DNA from 3 places in the Vibrio jasicida 090810c genome. Region 1 is predicted to be linked to each of the others. Evidence: predicted binding sites of a transcription regulator. Region 1 holds the regulator's gene; each other region holds the start of a gene.
What was found. Region 1 encodes PurR, which represses purine synthesis genes. Its sites were predicted from a motif close to TNANGNAAACGTTTNCNTNA; they were not measured.
Positions count from the first base shown of each region.

Region 1 (8,079 bases):
AGTCTTTAAAGGGGTATTTAGCTACGATGACGTCCAGTGTTTACCTGAATTTCACAGTCGAAATGTTCCTGATGCCGCGGTAAGCGCAACGCACATCACGATGCTCAAAGCAGGGGTGATGAACGCGGATAAAATCAATGCGGTAAGCCCAACCTACGCTGAAGAGCTTAAAACAGAACTTGGCAGCCATGGTATGGCGTGGGAATTCCAGCAACGCGCAGGTGATCTTGTTGGGATTTTAAATGGTTGCGATTACGGAACATGGAACCCTGAAACCGATTCTAATCTTCCGTTAAATTACAAAGCGAACCGTCAAAGCATGGTCCGTGGCAAAAATGCATGTAAAAAAGCGCTACAGCAAAGGCTGGGGATTGAAGAATCAGACAACGCCATGTTCGGTATGGTGTGTCGTCTAACGCAACAGAAAGGTGTGCATTACCTGCTGCCTGCATTAGCTGATTTCCTTAAGCATAATGTTCAACTCGTCGTTGTTGGCACTGGTGATCCTGTTCTTGCTGCACAGTTAAGAGACGTAGCCGCACAATTTGCGAGTAAGTTTGTTTTTGTAGAGGCTTACGATAACGAGCTAGCACATTTGGTTGAGGCAGGCTCGGATTTCTTCTTAATGCCTTCTGAATTTGAGCCGTGTGGTTTGAACCAAATCTACAGCATGGCCTATGGCACTTTGCCAATCGTTCGTGGGGTAGGTGGCTTGAAAGACAGCGTGAATGACTACGATGTGGATCCAGCTGATGCAACGGGCTTCGTTTTCTATGAGCCAACACCGCAAGGTCTATTACTGACAATGTTGAGAGCACTTCTTCTTTACGCACAAAATGTGACAGAAGTGAGACGTGTACAACTTCATGCTATGCAAAAAGACTTTTGTTGGCGAAAAGCTGCAGAAGAGTATTTGCAACTGTATAGGGCTGCGTTAAATTGACGCAAAATCTTTAAAAAGTGTAACGAAAGGCACCGAATTAGGTGCCTTTATTACTTTGCTCTTATGGAGTGTGGTAGGATTTACCCACACTTTTTCATACAGAATGCTTTTCAAACTGATAAATGACTCAGCCACTTCTATTCCATAAAACCTATTTACACCCTACCAGCAATGAGTGGGTCGTTTTCGTGCATGGTGCTGGTGGCAGTTCTTCAATATGGTTTAAACAATTAAAGGCCTATAAAGAGCACTTTAATTTGGTCTTAATCGATCTCCGTGGACACGGCAAGTCAAACCAGTTGATCAAAGAACTGATGACAAGTCGTTATACCTTTACTGAGGTGACACAGGACATTTTAAAGGTTCTGGATCATTTGAAGATCCAATCCGCACACTTTGTTGGTATGTCTTTGGGTACAATTATTGTGCGTAACCTTGCCGAAATGGCAACAGAGCGTGTGAGTTCTATGGTGCTTGGTGGGGCGGTAACGCGCTTAAACACTCGCTCTCAGATCTTAGTTAAACTCGGTAATCTTGGAAAGCACATCCTCCCTTACATGTGGCTGTATAAGCTCTTTGCTTACATCGTTATGCCACAAAAAAATCAACGCGAATCTCGTCACTTGTTTATTCGTGAAGCAAAGAAGTTATGCCAAAAAGAGTTTAAGCGTTGGTTCACACTGGCGGCGGATGTAAATCCGTTAATGAAGTATTTTAAAGATAAAGAGTTGCCTATTCCGACGCTGTACCTAATGGGGGATAGAGACTACATGTTCATTAAGCCAGTAAAAGAAATGGTTGCAGTGCATAAGCTAAGCTCATTACGTGAAATTCCAAATTGTGGCCACGTGTGCAACGTAGAACGTCCAGAAGATTTCAATCAACACTCTATTGAGTTTATTAAGCAGCAAAGTCTAGCGGCTTAATAGATTTGAGAACCGATCTAAAAAGATAGGGGAGCCATCATAGCTCCCCTATTTGATATCCACATTGCCAACAAGCACCAAACTGTCCCTCATTCTTCTCTGCACATTGCGGGCATTGCCAGTCTTGGTAAGTAAGCTCTGTTTGTTGTCGATAGTCTTCGACAATCGCAGACGCCTTCAACTGCTGTTCCGGATGTAAAAGCCAAACATACGGGTCTGTATCATCGCTGAAGGGCAACTCTCCCTTCAACCCAAACATACCTTCGCCTCTTACTTCACAGTGAATCTGTTCGGTTTTGAGGAGCTCACAAACGATATGAGCTTCCGCAGGGTTTTTAGCGATGAAGATTTTCATTAGGCATTTCCATTTTGAACTTGAGCAGGGCGGACCTTATTCATAACCCATTTAGCGATAATAGGGAACAAACCAAGCAGAGCAAATGATGCTAATACGGTTGGTGACACAATTCCTGAAAGACTGTCGATAGTGGCTAGTTGAGTGCCCGCATTTAAGTAAACGGCAGTACCAGGCAGCATGCCGATTTGGCTTGTTAAATAGAAGCGGCTGATAGACATCGGTGTTAACCCCATTAAGAGGTTAATCAAGAAAAATGGGAATACTGGGATCAAACGCAGTGAAAACAAATAAAACGCTCCGTCTTTTTCTACACCTTGGTTAATGGCATTTAACTTATTACCAAATTTACTTTGTACCCATTCACGTAATAAGTAGCGGCTGCTTAAGAAAGCAATTGTTGCGCCGATGGTGCTAGCAAAAGACACCAATAATAAACTGGTCCAAAAACCAAATAGGGCGGCGCCGAGCAGGGTAACAACGGCGGCTCCTGGAATAGAGAAAGCGGTGATTGCGATGTAAGCCAAGAAGTAGGTCGCCGCAGCAAACACAAAGTTTTGGTCAATGAACGTATTTAGTGCTGCTTGTTGTGCTTTGGCATTTTCTAAGGTGAGATACTGGCCAAAATTCACTCCTAAAAAGAGGATGGTTGCGAGCAGGATCAGTCCTAAAATCAGTTTCTTATTCATCGTAATTACTCCATTTGGCTTCTTAAATAATAAGACAGAATAAGAGAAGAAAAAATTTCAAAAAAAAAACCGCAGTATGAAAACTGCGGTTTTTACTCAATGTCATGCTGATAGTGCGCGTTAAGACAATGCGCTCATCAGTTCTTCTCGGCGAGACTGAGGGACGACGCTCCAATGGGTGCCGTTGATTGCACCTTCTAACGCCCACAACAACTCAAGGCTTACCGTAGAGGCATGCGTATCTTGGATTGCTTTGTATGCGCTTAAGGCACCTTCTTCTTCTAATTGCTCGACAGAGTCGATGCCTGCTTTCTTCAACATACGTTCAGTTGCTAGGCGTAGATTTGGAAGGTCTTTCAATCGATTAGGCTTGGTGCTCGCTTGCTGTTTTTTTTCTTGCTTAGCAGTCTCAAGAGATTGCTTTGCAACATCAATCAAGCGATCCGTTGAATCCCATAGATCATCAGAAATAGCATAGTATTTCGTGACCACTGGGAAACCACGTTTCTTGTAGACGTACGGTTTTAGTCCTTGAGTCTCGAAGTCAGATGAAGTTTGTTGGTCTGCTCGAATATGAAGTTGATTGTTTACAACTAGTGCGAACATCGTTTCATCGGCGAAAAGCCCGAAGCCACCAAACATTGAGCGCGACTTGATAGTACCAAGTGCCTCAAACAGCTTCATTGAGTCTTTGAGTATCGGTTTATCCATGATGTGTTATCTCGGTGTAATTAATATTACGCCACCAAAAATCAGGTCCGAGAGATTAGCAAATGCATGCAGACACAATGTCATTAAAGGGTAAACTCACTTAATGCATATTTGCCATCGGTAACCCCGCTACCTTCCATCTAATAAGATGGTTCAGGCCGGAGGCTTTGCGTCCCACCCTTTCGAATGGTTTGCCCTGTGCGTGACACTTTGAGAATACTTCGTATATTGAATTAACATCACGTTTCAAACATGAAAGTGTGATCTTGGTTCAGTTAATAGTGATTTTTTGATGTGTTTGGTTTCATATTTGGGAACGGTCCCTTGTCATACAAAAGGTTGATGTAGGAAATGGACTACGCCCAATTAAAACAGCAACTTATCTAAATGAGGGGAGGTATTTATATTCTGAAATGTTTTTGGAATGTTATTTTTAGGCAATAAAAAAGCGCCCTTACGAGCGCTTTATAAAACTTCGATGCCGCTTAGTTCAGTTTCTTAACTGTGTTGCGAACAACAATTTCTGGCTGCATTTCGAAAATGCGTTTTTCATGTTCTTTGTCTTTGATGCGTTCTAGCAAAATTTCAAACGCATTCTTACCAACACGACGTTTTGGCTGGTGGATAGTCGTTAGCGGTGGCGAGAAGTACTCTGCTAGCTCGATGTTGTCGTAACCAATGACAGAGATATCTTCTGGTACTTTGATGCCGTTTTGCTGCAAGCGACTCATCAAACCAAGCGCCATGGTATCGTTAAAACAGAAAACGGCAGTCGGGCGTTTGTCCATTGCTGTGATGTTGTCAGCAGCAAGTACGGCAGTATCACACTCAAAGTTACCTTCAAGTACCCAATCTTCATTTACTGCTAAGTTTGCTTCTGCCATTGCGCGGCGGTAACCTGCAATGCGTTCTTGGCACGCGGCTTTTTCGAAGTGACCGCTCAAACAAGCAATATCAGTGTGACCATTGTCGATCAGATATTTTGTTGCGATGTAGCCACCTTCTTCAGAGTTATCAATGATCTTGTCAGCTTGCGAACTCTCTGGACCCCAGTCCATCACCACTTTCGGGATATCTGAATGACGGTCAAGCATCTCTTTTAGCTCTTCCGTTAAGTCAGAACACATCACTAAAATGCCATCTACACGTTTCTCCGCTAGCATGCGAATGTAGTCACGTTGCTTTTCGTAGATACCGCCAGTATTACATAGGATCAGCGTGTAACCTTGACGGTAACAATAGCTCTCAACGCCGTCGATAACTTCTGAGAAGAAAAGGTTAGTCGATTGCGTTACCAACATACCGATAGTGCGAGTTGAGTTACACTTCAAGCTACGTGCAACTGCACTTGGCGCGTAATTTAGTTCATCAACCGCTTTCATTACTTTTTCTTGGGTTGCTTCAGCAACAAAACGCGTTTTGTTGATTACGTGCGAAACTGTTGTGGTAGAAACGCCGGCTAAGCGAGCAACGTCTTTTATAGTGGCCATAAATGATGTCCTGTATCGAGCTACTGAATACCGTAGTGAATACAACCTTACGCTTAGTATGTTGCGCGAATTGAACCATATCTGAAGTTTAAGGTTCAATTAATTAGGCAGCGGTTGTTCCGAAATCGGTATAAAAAGGTTTGTAGCAACATTTGTTGCTGAATCTCATGTTCCTTACTTATATAAGTGAGGAATTGGTCAGCAATCTTGTTAATAAAACACAAAAACCGCCATATTTCAGCGGTTTACATATAAGTCGTATTTAATCGTTTGCGCTCACATTTTAGACTGATGTGGGCACACTAGCAATATTTTCAGCAGGTGTTTTGCGCTATTGAGGTCACATTTTAACTGCTAAATGGAAAGGGCTTCTATGTGCTAGATTAAAAATTAACGAATAAAATAGGGAGCCCGCTTGCGAGCTCCCTGAAATTGGCGGCAATTATTCACCAAGAAGGTAGGTGCTGTCCAGTTTACAAAATGCAATTAATAGTTGCGCAACGCTTACATAGAAACCAAATTCGTCGAATTGCTTACATTTCGCAGCAAACTGTGGCAACCAAGACATAAGATGCTTTTGGATTAAGTCGTTCTGTTTCTCGAACGCTTCTTCCATGTGTTTGTCTTGTTCTAATTCGTTAGAACGAATGATCATGTTACCTAAGAAGTCTAGTTCAACCGCTAAGTGATCCGCTGGCTCTTTCAGGTTCTCATCAACCTGAACACCAAAATCGGCCATCAGTTTTTCCATCTCTTCTGCTGGCTTGTCATTTAAAAGACCAGATTCACCGATGTACATAGATGCGTAAGGCAGTGCACCGTGCTTTTCTGTTTTCAGGAAAAGCTCGCAAAAGTCTGCAGCCAATTCAAGTTGCGCGTCTTCACGATCCTGTAGGCGGTTAAGTGCATCAACAAGGGTATCCACAGCTGGTTTTAATGACTCATTTTCACCAAGGCCAGCCAAAAAGCTTCGAATGTCAACACTGTGGTAGCTTTCTAGTTCTTTCTCTGTTAGTTCTTTTGCGAACAGGCTAGAAAACCACCAATAGATTTCTGCGCGTTTCTCGTTAAAAGCTTTCACTTCTTGCATTTTTTTGCTCCTGAATGGTTATTCCCTAAGTGTAAACAATTAAGATGAATAGCAGTAACTATAATTGTTATCCATTATGGGAAAATGTGCCGGTTTATGAATGGCTGTAAATAAGCTTGCTTTGAATCAATAAAATCGCAAAATCTTGCTTTTTAATGTATCTATGACTAGAAATGTTACTAGTTATGAATAGAATACGTCTTGGAAAATAAAAAAGACAGAAAGTGGTGTAAATGAGCTATCACGTATTAGTCGTAGAAGATGATGTTGTAACTCGTAGTAAGCTTGCGGGCTACTTCCAAAATGAAGGCTACAAAGTCAGTGAAGCAGAAAGCGGTGCAGAAATGCGCGAAGTGCTTCAAGGTGGTGATGTGGACCTTATCATGCTGGATATTAACCTGCCCGGTGAAGACGGTCTTATGCTTACGCGTGAATTACGCAGCCAATCAGATATCGGCATCATATTAGTGACAGGACGCACGGATAGCATTGACAAAATCGTTGGCCTAGAAATGGGTGCAGACGATTATGTGACAAAGCCTTTTGAACTAAGGGAATTATTGGTTCGCGTTAAGAACTTGCTGTGGCGCATTTCTGCAGCTCGCAATGGTTCACAAAAAATCGCGAACGATACTAATGAAGAACACATTGTACGTTTCGGTGAGTGGACGTTTGATATTCAACGCCGTGCTCTTAGCCGTAATGGTGAACCAGTGAAACTAACCAAAGCGGAATATGAGCTATTGGTGGCACTGTCTTCGTACCCAAATCAGGTACTAAGCCGCGAGCGTATTTTGAATATGATCAGCCACCGAGTGGATGCGCCAAACGATCGTACTATCGACGTACTGATTCGACGCATGCGCGCTAAGATGGAGTTTGATCCGAAGAACCCACAAATCTTTGTGACGGTTCATGGTGAAGGCTACATGTTCGCGGGTGACTAATTCATAGCGACAAAGAAAAAGGAGAGCATAGGCTCTCCTTTTTTGTGTCTGCAATTTAGCGATGATGGACTTCATCTGCGATTGGTAAGCCTTCTATGGCTGCGCCACTTCAGGATCTTCAACTTCAACCATCGGTGTTTGACCTACGTTATCACGCAGTTTTTGCCATAACCCGCCAAGGTATTCATGCCAATACAGCTCAGTTTGCTCTAAGTAGCGAGCTTTTGGCGCGTACTTTTGCCAAGGTTGTTCGATATCATCGATCGCCATAAAGTTCGTTGGCGCTGGGATTGGCTTAATGCCCGCTGCGTTGAATTCATAAAGAGCACGCTTCATGTGACTGGCTGAAGTCACTAAAACAATGTCTTTCTGCTTAACAAACGCGGCAGCTTGGCGTGCTTCTTCCCAAGTATCTTTGGCATCCTCTAATAAAATAATATCGGATTTTGCGACACCTAGGGAAAGCGCTACGTTTGCCATCATACGAGCATGGCTGATTTCAGAGCCACCTGCGTAACCGGAAAGGATTAACTTCGCACCTGGGTACATACGCAAAATACGAATACCCTCAGTTAAACGCATTAAAGCGGTACGGCTCAGTTGAGACGTTGGTGGTATTTCATCATCTACCACGTGTCCATTACCAAGAACCATAACGTAGTCCACAGTGCCAGAAACCGGCAAAAACGCTTTGTACTCGCGTTCTAGAGGCATAAGAAGCTTGGTTGAAACGGGTTGGAAGGCAACAAGGAAGATGCCAACAAAAGAGAAAAGAACAACAAAGCAGCCGGTTTTACGTTTAGTGGTAAAACTGATGAGAGCAAGACCTAACAAGCCTATCAGTAGCAATGCTGGTAATGGCATCAGCAAGGCTGACATTACTTTTTTCAGCTCAAACATACATAAATAGTCCGAAAAAACATCAATT
Region 1 is NZ_CP025792.1:1,121,804-1,129,882, reverse strand. Features, by position in the region: gene glgA (glycogen synthase GlgA) at 1-943, shown strand, start outside; gene C1S73_RS05315 (alpha/beta fold hydrolase) at 1,066-1,869, shown strand; gene C1S73_RS05310 (putative signal transducing protein) at 1,907-2,224, opposite strand; gene C1S73_RS05305 (TVP38/TMEM64 family protein) at 2,224-2,913, opposite strand; gene C1S73_RS05300 (TfoX/Sxy family DNA transformation protein) at 3,034-3,624, opposite strand; cyclic di-GMP riboswitch class I at 3,741-3,830, opposite strand; gene purR (HTH-type transcriptional repressor PurR) at 4,110-5,114, opposite strand; gene torD (molecular chaperone TorD) at 5,557-6,204, opposite strand; gene torR (two-component system response regulator TorR) at 6,438-7,151, shown strand; gene elyC (envelope biogenesis factor ElyC) at 7,245-8,051, opposite strand.

Region 2 (8,079 bases), 230 kb from region 1:
GGCGACTTATCTATCGACAAGCGGGCAGCAAGCCTTATCAGATAGTTGGTTATGTTAAGGATGAGCGACTCAATGATGCGTTTCTATCCATTTGGTTATCACCAAAAACTGAATTTCCTAAACTTCGTAAACAACTTATTGGGCAGGTAAGGTAGTGAAAGTACTAAAGCGTATCTTAAAAACTTCGATTGTCGCAGCGGTAACACTGCTTGGCGCGTGTTCTGCTGATATCGACAATTACCAACCCGCTACTCCAGCCTTCGATTTGTTCGGCTATTTCGAAGGTGATGTCAAAGCATGGGGAATGGTGCAGGATTACACCGATAAGCAAACGCGTCGCTTCGAGGTTGACATCGTCGGTACAGTGAAAGGCAATGAGCTAACACTGGTGGAAGATTTTGTCTTTGATGATGGCGAGCTTGACCAGCGTATATGGGTTATTACCAGACTCGAAGATGGTACTTATCAAGGGAAAGCGGACGACATTATTGGTGTAGCGACCGGTAAAGAGATGGGTAATGCGCTGCAATGGCAATATGACTTCGAGTTGAAAATGGATGATTCAACTATCACGGTATCGTTCGATGACTGGCTTTACCGCCAAGATGAAATGCACGTGTTTAATCTCACCAAGATTAAGAAGTTCGGGGTCGAGGTAGGGACGATTACTCTTTTCTTCCAGAGGCAATAAAACAGTTAGGAACGCTGCGCTTCGAGATTTGGGATCGCTTCGTTCTGGGAGTCGAGAGTAGGGCGCTATTATTCCAGTAAATGGAAGTTAAGTTTGGGATGTGTTGGCAAAGATGCCTTTTGAATGGATATAATCGAGTCTTATCCCTTATCCCTAAGCGTAGCGTTCTGTAGGGCGAAGCCTGTTACCCCTAAAATAAAGAAAGGGTTGACGCTTTCACGTCAACCCTCACGATTTTTGGAATTCCGAATCTTACAGCTTGTCTGTCAGCTCGATTGCTTGACCGATATAGTTCGCTGGTGTCATCTCTTTCAGGCGTGCTTTCTCGTGCTCAGGAAGCTCAAGACCGTCAATGAAGTTACGCATTGCTTCGCCGTCTACACGTTTACCTCGAGTCAGCTCTTTTAGCTTCTCGTATGGCTTCTCGATGCCGTAACGACGCATTACTGTTTGCACTGGCTCTGCTAGTACTTCCCAGTTCTTGTCGAGTTCAGCAAGAAGCGCTTCACGGTTTACTTCTAGCTTGCTGATGCCTTTTAGCGTTGAAGTGTAAGCGATGATTGCGTAGCCAACACCAACGCCAAGGTTACGTAGAACCGTAGAGTCAGTAAGGTCACGTTGCCAACGAGAGATAGGCAGTTTCTGTGCTAGGTGACCGAACACTGCGTTCGCAAGGCCTAGGTTACCTTCAGAGTTTTCAAAGTCGATTGGGTTAACTTTGTGAGGCATTGTTGAAGAACCGATCTCACCAGCAATGGTTTTTTGCTTGAAGTGGCCTAGTGCAATGTAACCCCAAACGTCACGATCGAAATCAATCAGGATTGTATTGAAACGTGCAACCGCATCGAATAGTTCTGCGATGTAATCGTGAGGCTCGATCTGAGTTGTGTAAGGGTTCCAAGTTACGCCTAGAGATTCAGTGATGAACTCTTCAGAGAACTGGTGCCAATCTAGCTCTGGGTAAGCAGAAAGGTGTGCGTTGTAGTTACCTACTGCACCGTTGATTTTTGCTAGGATCTCAACGTTTTCGATTTGCTTGAATTGACGCTCCATACGGTACGCCACGTTTGCCATTTCTTTACCCATTGTAGATGGAGAAGCTGGCTGGCCGTGTGTACGAGACAGAAGTGGGATGTCGCGGTATTCAACAGCAAGCGCTTTGATTGCGTCGATTAGGTTGCGAATTTCTGGAAGAATCACAGTTTCACGCGCTTCTTTAAGCATTAGAGCGTGTGATGTGTTGTTGATGTCTTCAGAAGTACATGCAAAGTGGAAGAACTCGTTTACTGCGTGCAGTTCAGGAACGTCTGCTACTTTCTCTTTGAGGAAGTACTCAACCGCTTTAACGTCGTGGTTAGTTGTACGCTCGATCTCTTTGATACGGCGTGCATCTTCTTCAGAGAAGTTTGCAGCAAGGTCGTCTAGGAATTGGTTTGCTTCTGTGCTAAACGCTGGCACTTCTGCAATTTCAGCAGTAGCAGCAAGCTTTTGTAGCCAGCGGATTTCAACGATAGTACGGTACTTAAGTAGACCGTACTCACTGAAAATTTCGCGTAACGCAATTGTCTTGCTTCCGTAACGACCGTCTACTGGTGAAACAGCAGTCAATGCTGACAGTTCCATGATGTTCTCCTGAATTGGGTTTCTAAATTTCGTGAGCTTTATACCAATAACTGTGGCAATTGTCACGAATATTGCGCAAACGTTTGCGCGGGATTTGTTTTGGTAGAAAAAAATGAGCTCGCGATAAACGCGAGCTGCTTATTTATTACCTTATTACATACGAGCAAGAAGAATTTGTGCTTGCTCGACCATCTTTTTGCGTCCAAAGATTAAGTGGCGACGTTTACCGCCAACTTGGCGCCAGAGTACTGCACTACGGATACCTGATAACAACAACGCGCGAACTTTGTGTTGGTTAGAGGTTTGTTGCAGCACGGATGGGGTACCGGTAACTTGAATGCGAGGGCCGATAGGGCTAACAACATCCAAGTAAATGCTTGCTAGGTTGCTGATCATTTGATCGTCCAGCAATTCAAAATGTTCCGTTTGACGCTGAGCCATTTGGATACGGTCACCAAGTTGTGACATTGCATCGTTGCGGCCTGTTAGCTTGCGCTCTAATGCCATTAGGCTAATGATGTAGCGAGTAACTTCACTCCCTGACGGGGTGCTATCAATCCCTTTCACTAAGCACTCAAGACCCAGCTTTAAGTCGGATTCACGACCAAAGACACCAATAGTGTTCGCTGGGTTTGTATTGATAATGGCGTTAATTGACGTTTCAAAGGCATCTTGATCACAATGTCCGTCTTTCGCTGCCTGTTGAACCAATGCAACAGCTTGGCAAATGCCTGCGAAAGCGATAGTACGGTCATAAAGTGTATTCGCCACGTAACGACTCCTAAGCTTGAGAATATTTAATGCGTTGCTCGATGATGCCGCCACCTAGGCACACGTCATCTTTGTAGAACACGGCCGATTGACCTGGCGTCACGGCAATTTGTGGTTCGTCAAAGATCACCTTAATGTTCTCATCATCGATAGGGATGATTGTACAAGGAATATCTTCCTGACGGTAACGTGTTTTCACTGTGCACTTCATAACATCGCGAATTGGCTCACGATCTACCCAGTGAAGTTGTGATGCAAGTAGACCTTCTGATTTTAGCATCGGGTGGTCTTTACCTTGTACCGCAATCAAAACATTACGCTTTAGATCTTTCTCGCCAACGAACCATGGGTCTTCGTTACCGCCGCCGCCTTTACGTCCACCGATGTGAAGACCTTTACGCTGACCAAGCGTGTGGTACATCAGGCCTTGGTGTTGACCAATCACTTCGCCTTCTGGTGTTTCAATGTTGCCAGGTTGCGCAGGTAGGTATTTACCGAGGAACTCAGTGAACTTGCGCTCACCGATGAAACAAATACCCGTCGAGTCTTTCTTCTTCGCGGTGATTAGATCTTGCTCTTCCGCAATGCGGCGAACTTCTGGCTTCTCTAGGTCACCAACAGGGAATAGGCTACGTGCAATTTGCTCGTTGCTTAATGTGTACAGGAAGTAGCTTTGATCTTTGTTGCCATCGAGACCACGTAGCATCTGTGGTTTTTCCTGTTCTTCACCAGATAAAGCGTTCTCTGGGAATGAACGACGTACGTAGTGACCCATTGCAATGTAATCTGCATCAAGCACTTCATCAGCGAACTCTAGGAATGCTTTGAACTTGATTTCTTTGTTACAAAGAATGTCTGGATTTGGTGTACGACCAGCTTTGTATTCTGCAAGGAAGTATTCAAATACGTTATCCCAGTACTCAGCAGCAAAGTTGATGGTGTGTAGGTGAATGCCCAGCTTGTCACATACTGCTTGAGCATCAGCAAGGTCTTCTGCTGCTGTACAATATTCTTCGTTGTCATCTTCTTCCCAGTTCTTCATGAACAGGCCTTCTACTTGGTAGCCTTGTTGCTTTAGAAGATACGCAGAAACAGATGAATCAACGCCGCCGGACATACCGACGATGACTTTCTTTTGGCTGTTATCAGACATTACTAAACACCACTTAAATAAACGGGACGCAGATTCTAACAGAATCCACAGACCGGTGACAGATCCGAGATCGAAATCACACTTCGATTTTGGCTTAAATTTATCCAAATACGAACGTGAGCGTTAAATTCGATAAGTATAGAAGGGTTATATATGGCATAGTTGGCAAAAATCCAAGAGGAAAAATCAAATGACTGAAGAAAACCAATTTATGCAAGAAGCTGAGTTGATTGAAATTGTAGAGAATCAACTTGAAGATGGTAACCCTATTAAAGTCAAAGAGACGTTAATGCGTTTGATGATGACTGGCACACCACGTGAAGATGCGGTTGCGATGATGGCGTGTGCTATGTCTATCGAGATTTTCGACGTGATGAAAAATGAAGGTGAATTCAATCTAAAGCGCTATACCGAACACCTCGAACAGCTGCCTGATTTGGGTTTCATGGAAGGCGAATAGAGCGTTAGAAAATAAAAAGCAGGGTGCAAACGTTTGCTATAATCGCTTTTATTGCTGCTTTATTGTCAGCGGTATAGAATCCGTTCTCCTTTTCATCCCTTACTCAGACTAACAATATGAAATTTCCTGGACAACGCAAATCGAAGCACTATTTTCCTGTTCATGCTCGTGACCCATTGGTGAGCCAAGCACAAGAAAGCAAAAAGATGACGCGCACTCACATCATTGGTATTGATCAGACTCTGGTTGATATTGAGGCGAAAGTTACAACGGATGTGATTGAAAAGTACGGTTTGAGTAAAGGACACTCGTTGGTAATTGATGACGCAACAGCAGAAGCGCTTTATCAACAATTAAAAGAAGAATGCCTAATTACCAATGAGTATGCAGGTGGCACGATTGGTAATACGCTACACAATTATTCTGTGTTGGCAGATGACCGCTCAACGCTTCTGGGTGTAATGAGCCAAGATATCAAAATCGGCAGCTACGGTTACCGTTACTTATGTAACACATCAAGCCGCATGGATCTGAACTACCTACAAGGTGTTGAGGGTGCAATTGGTCGTTGTTTTGCTCTTATTACTGAAGACGGTGAACGTACTTTCGCTATCAGCGAAGGTCAAATGAACCAACTTCACCCAGACAATATCCCTGAAAAGATTTTCAAGAGTGCGTCGGCTTTAGTACTGACTGCATACCTTGTTCGTTGTAAAGAAGGCGACCCAATGCCGGAAGCAACGATGCGTGCTATTGAATACGCGAAGAAACACGATGTACCTGTTGTATTAACGCTAGGTACCAAATTCGTTATTCAAGATGACCCTACATTCTGGCAAGAGTTTATTCGCGATAACGTTTCTGTTGTTGCAATGAATGAAGATGAAGCGGAAGCATTAACGGGCGAATCTGATCCTCTAGCAGCATCGGATAAAACGTTAGATTGGGCTGATCTAGTGCTTTGTACTTCTGGCCCTGTTGGCCTATTTATGGCTGGTTACACTGAAAATAGCGCGAAACGTGAAACTTCTTTGCCATTACTTCCTGGTTCTATTGCTGAATTTAACCGTTTCGAATTTAGTCGCCCAGCGAAGAAAGATACGTGCGAGAATGCAATTAAAGTATATTCACATATCTCTCCATACATGGGTGGCCCAGAAAAAATTAAGAACACCAATGGCGCAGGTGATGCGGCATTGTCTGCAGTTCTTCACGATATGGCGGCAAATAAATACCACAAAGAAAATGTGCCTAACTCAAGCAAGCACAGCAATGAGTATTTAACTTACTCTTCATTCTCTCAAGTTTGTAAATACGCAAACCGTGCAAGTTATGAAGTGTTAGTTCAACACTCTCCACGTCTTTCTCGCGGCCTGCCGGAGCGTGAAGATAGTTTGGAAGAAGCATACTGGGAACGTTAATTAATCACGTTGAATTAGGTAATTCCTAGCATACGAAAAATGGCGCATTCCAAATGCGCCATTTTTGTATCTATTTACAGATAAATAAAAAGGTTCCCATTTGGGAACCTTTTTTAATTTCATAAATCTTTTATTAGATTAGGAAATCGTCTAGAGATTTACCTGCATCAAGTTGCTCTTGGATTGATGAAGGTGTACGACCTTGACCCGTCCAAGTTTTTTCTTCGCCGTTAGTGTCAGTGTACTTGTACTTAGCTGGACGAGGAGCGCGTTTAGCTTTCGCTTTAGTCTTCGTTTCGCCAGATAGTGCACTGATTAGTGCTTCAACGTCGATACCGTCTTGAGCGATTTGCTCAGCGATAGCTGCAAGTTTTGCTTCTTGCTCAGCAAGTGCTGCGCGGTCAGCTTCTTCAGCTTCTTTACGCTCTTCAACAACGATAGTTAATTTATCTAGAGCTTCTTCCAATTGTTCTAGAGTCAGCTCACGAGAGAATGCACGAAGGCTACGGATATTTAGAAGTGTTTTAGTCAGCTCTGACATAACGATTCCTATTAATAGGTTAAAAGGTTCAACACTAGTTATCGATACGATTAATTAAATGCTAAACGAGAAATAAAACATAGAGTCCTTATATTTAACTTTATCTTTCTCATATGTGCAAATGCTAATTCATGATTTAGATTAAATTTCTTGGGTTTTTTCGTAATAAAGCAATATTAATTTACAGATATGAATTCTTAATTGAGTTTAACCTCAGTTTTTTCATTATAGATACTGCGTTTTTCTCGATTAGTGGTTTCTTTATTTATATGTTGAATTCTATTTCTCTCAATCTGACAGAAAAGTAGGAAAAGAGGGAAAACCGAATGTCATATTTCTTTCATTTATTGTTAGAACACAAAACATGAAGAATTGATGGTAGTAATAAAGTTTCATAAAAGACAGCATTGCCGTGATTGCAGTTGCTCAATCTATAGGTGGCTCACATTCTATTTATAAATCAAAATTGCGATTATTTATTCATTTAATTTAGTTTGATGTGTTGCATTGGAGGTCTTCATGAGTACAATGGCTGTCACCTGATGCAATATTGCAGATAATTTGTTGTTAATTTGTACAATTAATGGTTAATTATTTGTTGTTGCCGTAGAGGTGCAGTCTCGAAGAGTAGCTATTATTGGGGTGATGCCAATGAATAATAGTGGAAGGCGAAGATTGCCGAAGTAAGTGGCCTATCAAAACCACTTGCTGGGGTTGTCTCTGAAAGGAACAACACTGCCATAGTATATTTACATTAAACTATGGAGCGCTACTGTAGGGTTGGGTGGAGTGTTCGCTTCCCTGTCGCTAAGTTCAACATGAGCACGTACCGTATGCTACGTGACTTGTCTGCAGTAGATCTCTAGCCAAACTTTGGTTTTTGAAGATCATGAATTTAATAGATTTTGCACATTCTCCTGTTTCGTTACTACCGCCGATTGTCGCTTTGACACTGGCGATTTTAACTCGACGCGTATTAGTTTCTCTTGGTGTAGGTATCGTACTTGGTGCGATTCTGCTTAATGATTGGTCTATCGGTAACACGATAGGTTATGTGAGTTCTCAAGTTTCTTCTGTCTTTATTGAAGACGGCGGTCTTAACACTTGGAACATGAGTATTGTCGGTTTCCTAATTCTTTTAGGTATGACAACGGCGCTATTGACGCTATCTGGTGGTACTCGCGCTTTCGCTGAATGGGCGCAAACTCGAGTTAAAAGTAAACGTGGCTCTAAACTTCTTGCTGCCTTCTTAGGCGTGTTCATTTTTGTCGACGATTACTTTAACAGTCTTGCTGTTGGTGCGATTTCTCGTCCAGTAACAGACCGTTTCTATGTGTCTCGCGCTAAACTGGCGTACATTCTAGACTCCACCGCAGCTCCTATGTGTGTGATTATGCCTGCTTCAAGCTGGGGTGCTTA
Region 2 is NZ_CP025792.1:891,268-899,346, reverse strand. Features, by position in the region: gene C1S73_RS04250 (chalcone isomerase family protein) at 1-155, shown strand, start outside; gene C1S73_RS04245 (DUF3833 domain-containing protein) at 155-691, shown strand; gene purB (adenylosuccinate lyase) at 944-2,314, opposite strand; gene hflD (high frequency lysogenization protein HflD) at 2,468-3,085, opposite strand; gene mnmA (tRNA 2-thiouridine(34) synthase MnmA) at 3,096-4,238, opposite strand; gene C1S73_RS04225 (hypothetical protein) at 4,429-4,698, shown strand; gene C1S73_RS04220 (inosine/guanosine kinase) at 4,815-6,119, shown strand; gene C1S73_RS04215 (H-NS family histone-like protein) at 6,253-6,660, opposite strand; lysine riboswitch at 7,260-7,440, shown strand; gene tet(35) (tetracycline efflux Na+/H+ antiporter family transporter Tet(35)) at 7,550-8,079, shown strand, end outside.
Region 2: a site for PurR is predicted at 4,720-4,739, ahead of C1S73_RS04220 (inosine/guanosine kinase). Genes of this name have one in related genera too.

Region 3 (8,079 bases), 200 kb from region 1:
AAAACGCGATCCAAGCCTGACCAAAGACGAAGTGATTGCACACTGTCGCCAACACCTAACGGGCTACAAAGTACCGAAGTTGGTTGAGTTCCGTGAAGATCTACCTAAGACCAACGTAGGTAAGATCCTTCGTCGCGTACTGCGCGAAGAGAACGACGCAGAACTTGCGAAGAAGAGCGCATAAGCGGATTTCTTTGTGCAACAATCATTTATTGCCAAATAGTGTTAGAATGCCAGCGTTTTGCTGGCATTTTTTTATAGCGAGAAGCATGTGAACTATCAGATCATTACGAAAAACAAAGACCTAGAAGAAGTCTGCGCTCTAGCAAGAGAAGCCGACGTAGTTATGCTGGATACCGAATTCGTCCGAATCAGAACTTACTATCCGCAACTAGGTTTGATTCAGCTTTTCGATGGCAAACAACTTTCCCTTATCGACCCGACTGAACTGACCGACATGACGTCGTTCGTCGAGTTGCTAAAAGACACCTCAGTACTCAAAGTACTACACGCGTGTGGTGAAGATTTAGAAGTCTTCCAAAATGCCTTTGGCTGCACACCATTCCCAATGGTTGACACTCAACTTATGGCGGCATTCCTAGGTCACGGTCTGTCGACGGGCTTTGCTACGCTGGTGGAAGAATACCTAGGCGTTGAGCTCGACAAGAGCGAGTCTCGCACTGACTGGATGGCACGTCCATTGACTCAAAAGCAGCTTGATTACGCCGCAGCTGACGTTCATTACCTCATGCCTCTTTACGAGAAGCTATTCGATAAAGTCAATGAAGCTGGCTGGTGGGAAGCGGTTCAGCAAGAGAGTGATCTGCTTGTTTCAAAGCGTATTCGCAACGTGAACGAAGAAAACGCGTACCTAGACATTAAAGGCGCATGGCAGTTAAGACCGGCTGAACTTGCGATCCTTAAGCCGTTAGCAACTTGGCGTTATAAAGAAGCAATTAAGCGCGACCTCGCATTAAATTTCATCTTCAAAGAAGGTGACTTACTGACGGTTGCTCGTCTTGGTTTGACTGGCTTTAAGAAGATGGAAGCGGAAGGCATCGACATCCGCGCGATTAACCGCCACGGTGCGAGGATTGCGGGTATCGTGAAAAGTGCAAAGCAAATACCTGCCGATGATTACCCAGCGAAAATTGAACGTTTGATGGATTACCCAGGCTACAAGCAAATCTTCAAGAACATGAAAGATGTAGTGAAGGTAGCATCGCAGAAGTCAGGTTTGGCGACCGAGTTTTTGGCTTCTAAAAAGCAGATCAATCAAATCATTAGTTGGGTATGGAAGAAAGATCGCGACCCAGCACGCCTACCAGATGTCATGCAAGGCTGGCGCCTTGAACTTCTCGGAAAGAACATGGATAAGCTTCTGAAATAGGAGCAAATAAAAAAGGTTGGCATTATCGCCAACCTTTTTTGTAACACGCATTTGTTTTTGTTTTGAGTACTCAAGTGTTTAGAGCGCTCAAGCAAAGTCGAAAAGTAATTACTTCTCGTCTTCTGGCAACTTCACGTTTAGCTCAAGAACCGAAATATCATCGTCCTTGTGTTCAAACGTCAAATCCACCATGTTTGGATCAATCGCAACGTACTTGCTAATTACCTTCAAGATGTCCTCTTTCAATTGAGGTAGGTAAGAAGGTGCAGGATCGTTCTGGCTACGACGCTCAGCAACGATGATCTGCAAACGCTCTTTGGCTAGATTCGCAGAAGTTTTCTTTTGTGGGCGGAAAAATTCTAGTAGTGACATGTCTAGCCTCCGAATAGTCGTTTAAAGAGTCCTTTCTTCTCCTCAGTAAGGAAACGAAATTCAACCTGATTGCCCAGTAGGCGGTCTACCGTATCAGAGTAAGCCATACCTGCGTCGGTGTTCTCGTCAAAGATCACAGGTACACCTTTGTTTGATGCATTCAGTACCGCTTGGCTCTCTGGAATCACACCCAATAGAGAAATGTGTAGGATCTCTTCCACGTCTTCAACGCTTAGCATCTCACCCTGTGTTACGCGAGAAGGGTTGTAACGCGTCAGTAGTAGGTGCTGCTTAACTGGCTCAAGACCTTGCTCTGCGCGTAGCGACTTCGAATCCAAAATACCTAGGATACGGTCGGAGTCACGTACCGAAGATACTTCCGGGTTCGTCGTTACGATCGCTTCATCTGCGTAGTACAGCGCCATCAGAGCACCTTGCTCGATACCTGCTGGCGAGTCACAGATGATGAAGTCGAAGCCCATCTCATCCAACTCAGTGAACACACGTTGTACGCCATCTTTCGTTAGCGCGTCTTTATCACGTGTTTGAGAAGCTGGAAGAATGAATAGGTTATCTGTGCGCTTGTCTTTGATCATCGCTTGGTTAAGCGTTGCTTCGCCGTTGATGACGTTAACAAAGTCATACACCACGCGGCGTTCACAGCCCATGATAAGATCGAGGTTACGCAAGCCGATATCAAAATCGATCACCGCAGTCTTTTTACCCTTTAGAGCCAGACCCGAGGCGATGGCTGCGCTTGAAGTGGTTTTACCAACGCCACCTTTGCCAGACGTTACTACAATAATGCGTGCCATTTTATTTCCTTTTTAGACTAAATCGTGAGTGTTTCTAGATGTAATGATTCTTCGGCTTTACTGATCATTACTTTCTTTTGCCAATACTCACTCTCAATTTGATCGCTCAACCAGTAATCTCCTGCAATGGAAACCAGTTCAGCTTGTAAATCGTGACAAATAATTCGTGCTTCTTGTTGGCCGCTCGCCCCAGCAATAGCACGTCCGCGTAGGGTGCCATGAATGTGGATAGAGCCATCAGCAATCACTTCTGCACCAGCGCTTACGTGTGCCAGTACAACCAAGTCACCATCTTTGGCGTAAATCTGCTGGCCAGAACGAACTGGCGTGCGCACGATCTTCGTTGGAGCCATTTTGGCTGGTGCTTGAGTTGGAGATTTGCTCGCAGACATGATGGCGAAGCCCGCTTCTGAAGCAAGGTTTTGAACGCGTTTATCTTTACAGCCAGTCACACCAACCGGAATAAACCCTGCGTCAGCGATGCCTTGTTTAAGTGCGAGGAAATCAATATCACCTTCTACTTTTGCTATATTGATAACCAGAGGTGCGGATGCGAAGAAAGAAGGCGCTTGAGAAACCTTTTCTTGCAAAAATTCGACAGTCGTAGCGATCTCATTGTCAGAAAGGTGTAAAACTGACAATGTAAAACTGCTACCTTTAAGGTCAGGTGAATGGGTCATCGTGGACTTCTTGCCTTTATTGAAAGAGCGTTGCCTTAAACTAGGTCTGTCATGTTATATTTCATCCTTTAGCGCAGCAAGTTCTCAAGCGAGCAAATAAGTGAATTAATCTCAAATTTGCAATCAAGTTTGCGAGAATTTTACGTTTTCAACAAAATCCGCACTCAAAGCGGGTAAATCAGCACAAAAGGCTCGTCATGCTTTGTTCTATTTATAAAAGTTCTAAAAAAGAAGGCACTTATCTCTATATTCCGAAAAAGGATGATTTCTCACAGGTTCCTGACATGCTTATGCAAATGTTCGGTAAGCCTATGCCGGTGATGACAATCAAACTTGATGGCCGTACTTTGGCACAAGTTGATGTCGAGAAAGTGAAAGCTTCATTAATTAATGACGGTTTCTTCCTACAGGTTCCGCCTCCGCCGGAAAACCTACTCGATAAATACAAAGAACAAAAAGCCCAGCAGAAAGGCGAATAAACTCGCAACTTTTCATCTGGGAATTCTGCCTCGCTCATAAAGGAGGGCGATATGAAAAAATTACTGGCAGCCATGCTCAGCGTTGGTATGTGTACTTCAGCCTTTGCAAGCAGCGACGGCTTTGATGAATACCTAAATAAATTGCGTGCAGAAGCGCGTGATAAAGGTATTTCTGAGCAGGTGATCAGTGCCGCTTTTTCTGATGTGGAATACAAACCACGAGCAGTAAAAGCCGACCGTAACCAGCCAGAGAAGAAACTGACGTTAGACGAATACATTCCGCGTGCGGTTCCTGAGTGGAAGGTCAAGCAAGCGAAGCAACTGTATAAAGAACACTACGCTGAACTAAAACGCATTGGTGATGAGTTTGGCGTGCAGCCGCGCTTTATCGTTGCACTGTGGGGCGTAGAAAGTAACTTCGGTAAGTTCACTGGTAACTTCCGCGTTATCGACGCGTTGTCGACCATGGCGTTTGAAGGTCGTCGTGAAGAGTTCTTCCGTAAAGAAACCATGGCGGCGCTACAAATCCTAGATGAAGGTCATATCGAGCTAGAGAACTTCAAAGGTTCTTGGGCTGGCGCGATGGGTCAATGTCAGTTTATGCCAAGCTCATTCCTGCGCTTTGCCGCAGATGGTAACGGCGATGGTAAGAAGGACATCTGGCAATCAGAAGCAGACGTGTTTGCTTCTACTGCGAACTACCTAAGCAAATCTGGCTGGGATGATAAGTTCACTTGGGGTCGTCAGGTTAAAGTGCCACACGGCATTGACCACAACCTGCAAGGTCGCGAAGCAGAAAAAGGTAAGTACCTTCAAGAGTGGAGCAAGCTTGGCATCACCAAATACGATGGCAGCCCACTTCCTAAGCTGGACGAAGACATCAAGGCTTGGCTGATCATGCCAGACGATGAGAACGGCCGTACTTACTTGGTGTACAACAACTACAATGTGTTGATGAAGTGGAACCGCTCTTACTACTTCGCACTGGCGGTAAGTCACTTAGCTGACCGCATCACATTCTAGGTTGAATGTATAAACGAATAAAAAAGGGCTCTTCGGAGCCCTTTGTTTTCTCTATTTGAAACGAGGTTTGCGTGTTATCTGAACGTGCTGCACAAATGGTGATCTTCTCGGCGTTGATCAAACATAAAAACTTTACCGCTGCGGCAAAGAGCTTAGGCGTGTCAGTTTCTCACGTCAGTAAACAGCTCAGCCAGTTGGAAGCTTCACTTGGCATCAAGCTTGTGCAACGTACCACGCGCAGCTTCACACCAACCGAAGCGGGTCAAACCTTCTACCACCATTGTGAACAAGTGGTGCAAGCCGTTAGCAGTGCCACGTTAGAGATGGAAAGCCAACGCGATGAAGTCGCCGGTTTAGTTCGTCTTGGGTTGTCGCAGTCTTTTGGCACGCTGCACATCATTCCTGCCATTCAAGAACTTCGTGAGAAATACCCGCAACTGCAAGTCGAAGTGCATTTGTTCGATTACAAAGTCGATATGCTCGAAGAAGGTTTGGATTTGTGGATCACCAACAATGAACACCTACCAGAGGGCTACATTGCTCAGCGCTTAGCAGATTGCCAATTCGTGGTTGCTGCATCGCCGGATTACTTACTCAAGTTCGATACGCCAACCGAACCGAATGACTTGTCGCAGCACAACTGTCTTATTTACCGTAGTTGGGAGCGTGACTACACCAGTTGGGCCTTCACCAATCGCGAGCAAGAGCTCAACGTGAAAGTCTCTGGCAACTACTCAGTCGATTTGGCAGAAGCGGTACGTGATGCTGCGATCGCAGGGTGGGGGATTGCTTACTTAGCCACTTACTTGCTAGGGGATGAATTCCGCTCAGGTAAACTGATTCAGCTTCTACCAGATTGGAGAGCCAGCCAATCTATGCCGTTTTATGCGGTGTACCCAAGTCGTCAGCATATGCCGAAAAAGATCTCTGCAGTGATCGATTTCATCAAACAGAAGATCGGGTCGCCTTGCCATTGGGATCAGCGATTAGCTCCTTATATCTCGATACCTAAGTAGTGAGTACATAAGGTGATTTGAATCACAAAATTTTTCCAAATTCAGAAACATCTTTTCCATTTGGAAATAATGATTTTAGGCAAACGTTTATCTTCATTTAATTCAATGGGTTATTTGGCTGGTTAAATTGCAACCAGCTGACTTATTCAGCCTGTTAACATCTCCAACTTGCAGCATTTATTATGCTCTATACAATCCGACGCCTTTCCTGTTCCCCCTTTGTCGGATTCATTTTATGAACTCAATTCTTGGTATCGTAGCCATCCTATTCGTAGCATGGTTGCTTTCGACTAACCGTAAGAACATTCGTCTACGAACGGTGTCTTTGGCTTTTGCTCTGCAAGTTATCTTCGCGCTTTTGGTATTGTATGTACCAGCGGGTAAAGAAGCGCTTAACGCAGTAACTGGCGCGGTTTCTAATCTGATCAACTACGGTCAAGAGGGCATCGCGTTCCTATTTGGCAACCTAGCAACAGGTGGCTTTACCTTCGCGATTAACGTACTTGGCATTATTATCTTCTTTTCAGCACTGATTTCAGGTTTGTACCACATCGGTCTAATGCCTAAAGTGATCAACCTAATCGGTGGTGGTCTACAGCGCTTGTTAGGCACTGGCCGAGCAGAATCACTGTCTGCTACAGCGAACATCTTTGTGGGTATGATTGAAGCTCCACTAGTCGTTAAGCCATATCTTAAGCACATGACGGACTCTCAGTTCTTCGCAGTAATGACTGGTGGTTTGGCATCGGTTGCTGGTGGCACGCTAGTAGGTTACGCATCACTGGGTGTGGATCTGAACTTCCTAATCGCAGCGGCATTTATGTCTGCGCCAGCGGGTCTTCTAATGGCAAAAATTATGATGCCAGAGACAGACACCACAACTCAGGATATGGATCTAGACCAAGTAGAAATTCCACGAGCAACCAACGTGGTTGAAGCAATGGCAGACGGCGCAATGTCTGGTCTACGTATCGCAGTAGCGGTAGGTGCAACTCTATTGGCGTTCGTGAGTGTTATTGCGATGCTAAACGGCATTCTAGGCTGGTTCGGCGGTCTATTCGGTATGGAACTGAGCTTCGAGCTAGTGCTTGGCTACCTATTCGCACCAATCGCATGGTTGCTAGGTATTCCTTGGAACGAAGCTATCGTGGCCGGTTCTCTGATCGGTAATAAGATCGTGGTAAACGAGTTCGTAGCCTTCATCCAACTGATGGAAGTGAAGTCTCAGCTAAGCGCACACTCACAAGCTATCGTAACCTTCGCACTGTGTGGTTTCGCAAACATCTCAACCATGGCGATGCTGATTGGTGGTCTAGGCTCACTCGTACCAGAGAAGCGTTCATTCATCTCTAAATACGGTTTCCGCGCAATCGCAGCAGGTGTAATGGCGAACTTGATGAGTGCATCAATCGCTGGCGTGATTTTGAGTTTGTAACAGAACCCCTCCCTAACCCTCCCCTTAAAAAGGGGAGGGGACTAGACCTGAGTGCGCTGAGTATGGAGCGCCAATTGACAGTTAATATAATGTCTGTAGCGATTGCATTAGTTGAATCGATCTCTTTCCGGTCCTCCCCATTTTCAAGGGGGAGTTAGAGGAGGTTGTTACTCCAAACTAAATCCGGTTGCTGCATTTGAATAAGTTAACAAACGAGTAGCGAGCTCAGTCCAGTCCTCCCCATTTTTAAGGGGGAGCTAGAGGGGGTTATTACTCCGAACTAAATTGAATAATCCTTTCCAAAACAGACTCGGTTTGCTTCATCACTTCTTCGTTGGTAAATCGCAGAACCTTAATCCCCAACGCTTCTATGAATGCATCCCTCTTTGTATCTTTCTCTTTTCCCTCGGTAGAGAAATGTCTATCGCCATCAATTTCTATTACGAGACTCAATTCTGCACAATAGAAGTCAACGATGTAGCGACCAATACCGTGTTGCCTACGAAACTTTACACCGAGTTGTTTTCGTCTAATTTTTTGCCAAAGTACTTCTTCAGGTTTTGGCATATTCGAGCGTAGCTTGCTTCTGATTTTCTTTTGATACTTCAAGTTAAACGTTCGTTGTTGCACTTGTGCTTCCTTTGCGTTCTCAACCCCTCCCTAACCCTCCCCTTAAAAAGGGGAGGGGACTAGAGCGGAGTGCGCTTAGTGTGAAGCGATAATCGAGAATTCATATAATGTTTGCTTTGATTGCATCTGTTAGAGCGATCCAGTCCTCCCCATTTTCAGAGGGGATCTAGAGGGGATTATTACTCCGAACTAAATCCGGTAGCTGCATTTGAATAAGTTAACAAACGAGTAGCTAGCTC
Region 3 is NZ_CP025792.1:1,319,322-1,327,400, reverse strand. Features, by position in the region: gene fadD (long-chain-fatty-acid--CoA ligase FadD) at 1-184, shown strand, start outside; gene rnd (ribonuclease D) at 272-1,390, shown strand; gene minE (cell division topological specificity factor MinE) at 1,499-1,762, opposite strand; gene minD (septum site-determining protein MinD) at 1,765-2,577, opposite strand; gene minC (septum site-determining protein MinC) at 2,595-3,257, opposite strand; gene C1S73_RS06155 (YcgL domain-containing protein) at 3,455-3,736, shown strand; gene C1S73_RS06150 (lytic murein transglycosylase) at 3,788-4,759, shown strand; gene C1S73_RS06145 (LysR family transcriptional regulator) at 4,831-5,775, shown strand; gene C1S73_RS06140 (NupC/NupG family nucleoside CNT transporter) at 6,011-7,210, shown strand; gene C1S73_RS06135 (endonuclease domain-containing protein) at 7,481-7,840, opposite strand.
Region 3: a site for PurR is predicted at 5,851-5,870, ahead of C1S73_RS06140 (NupC/NupG family nucleoside CNT transporter). Genes of this name have one in related genera too.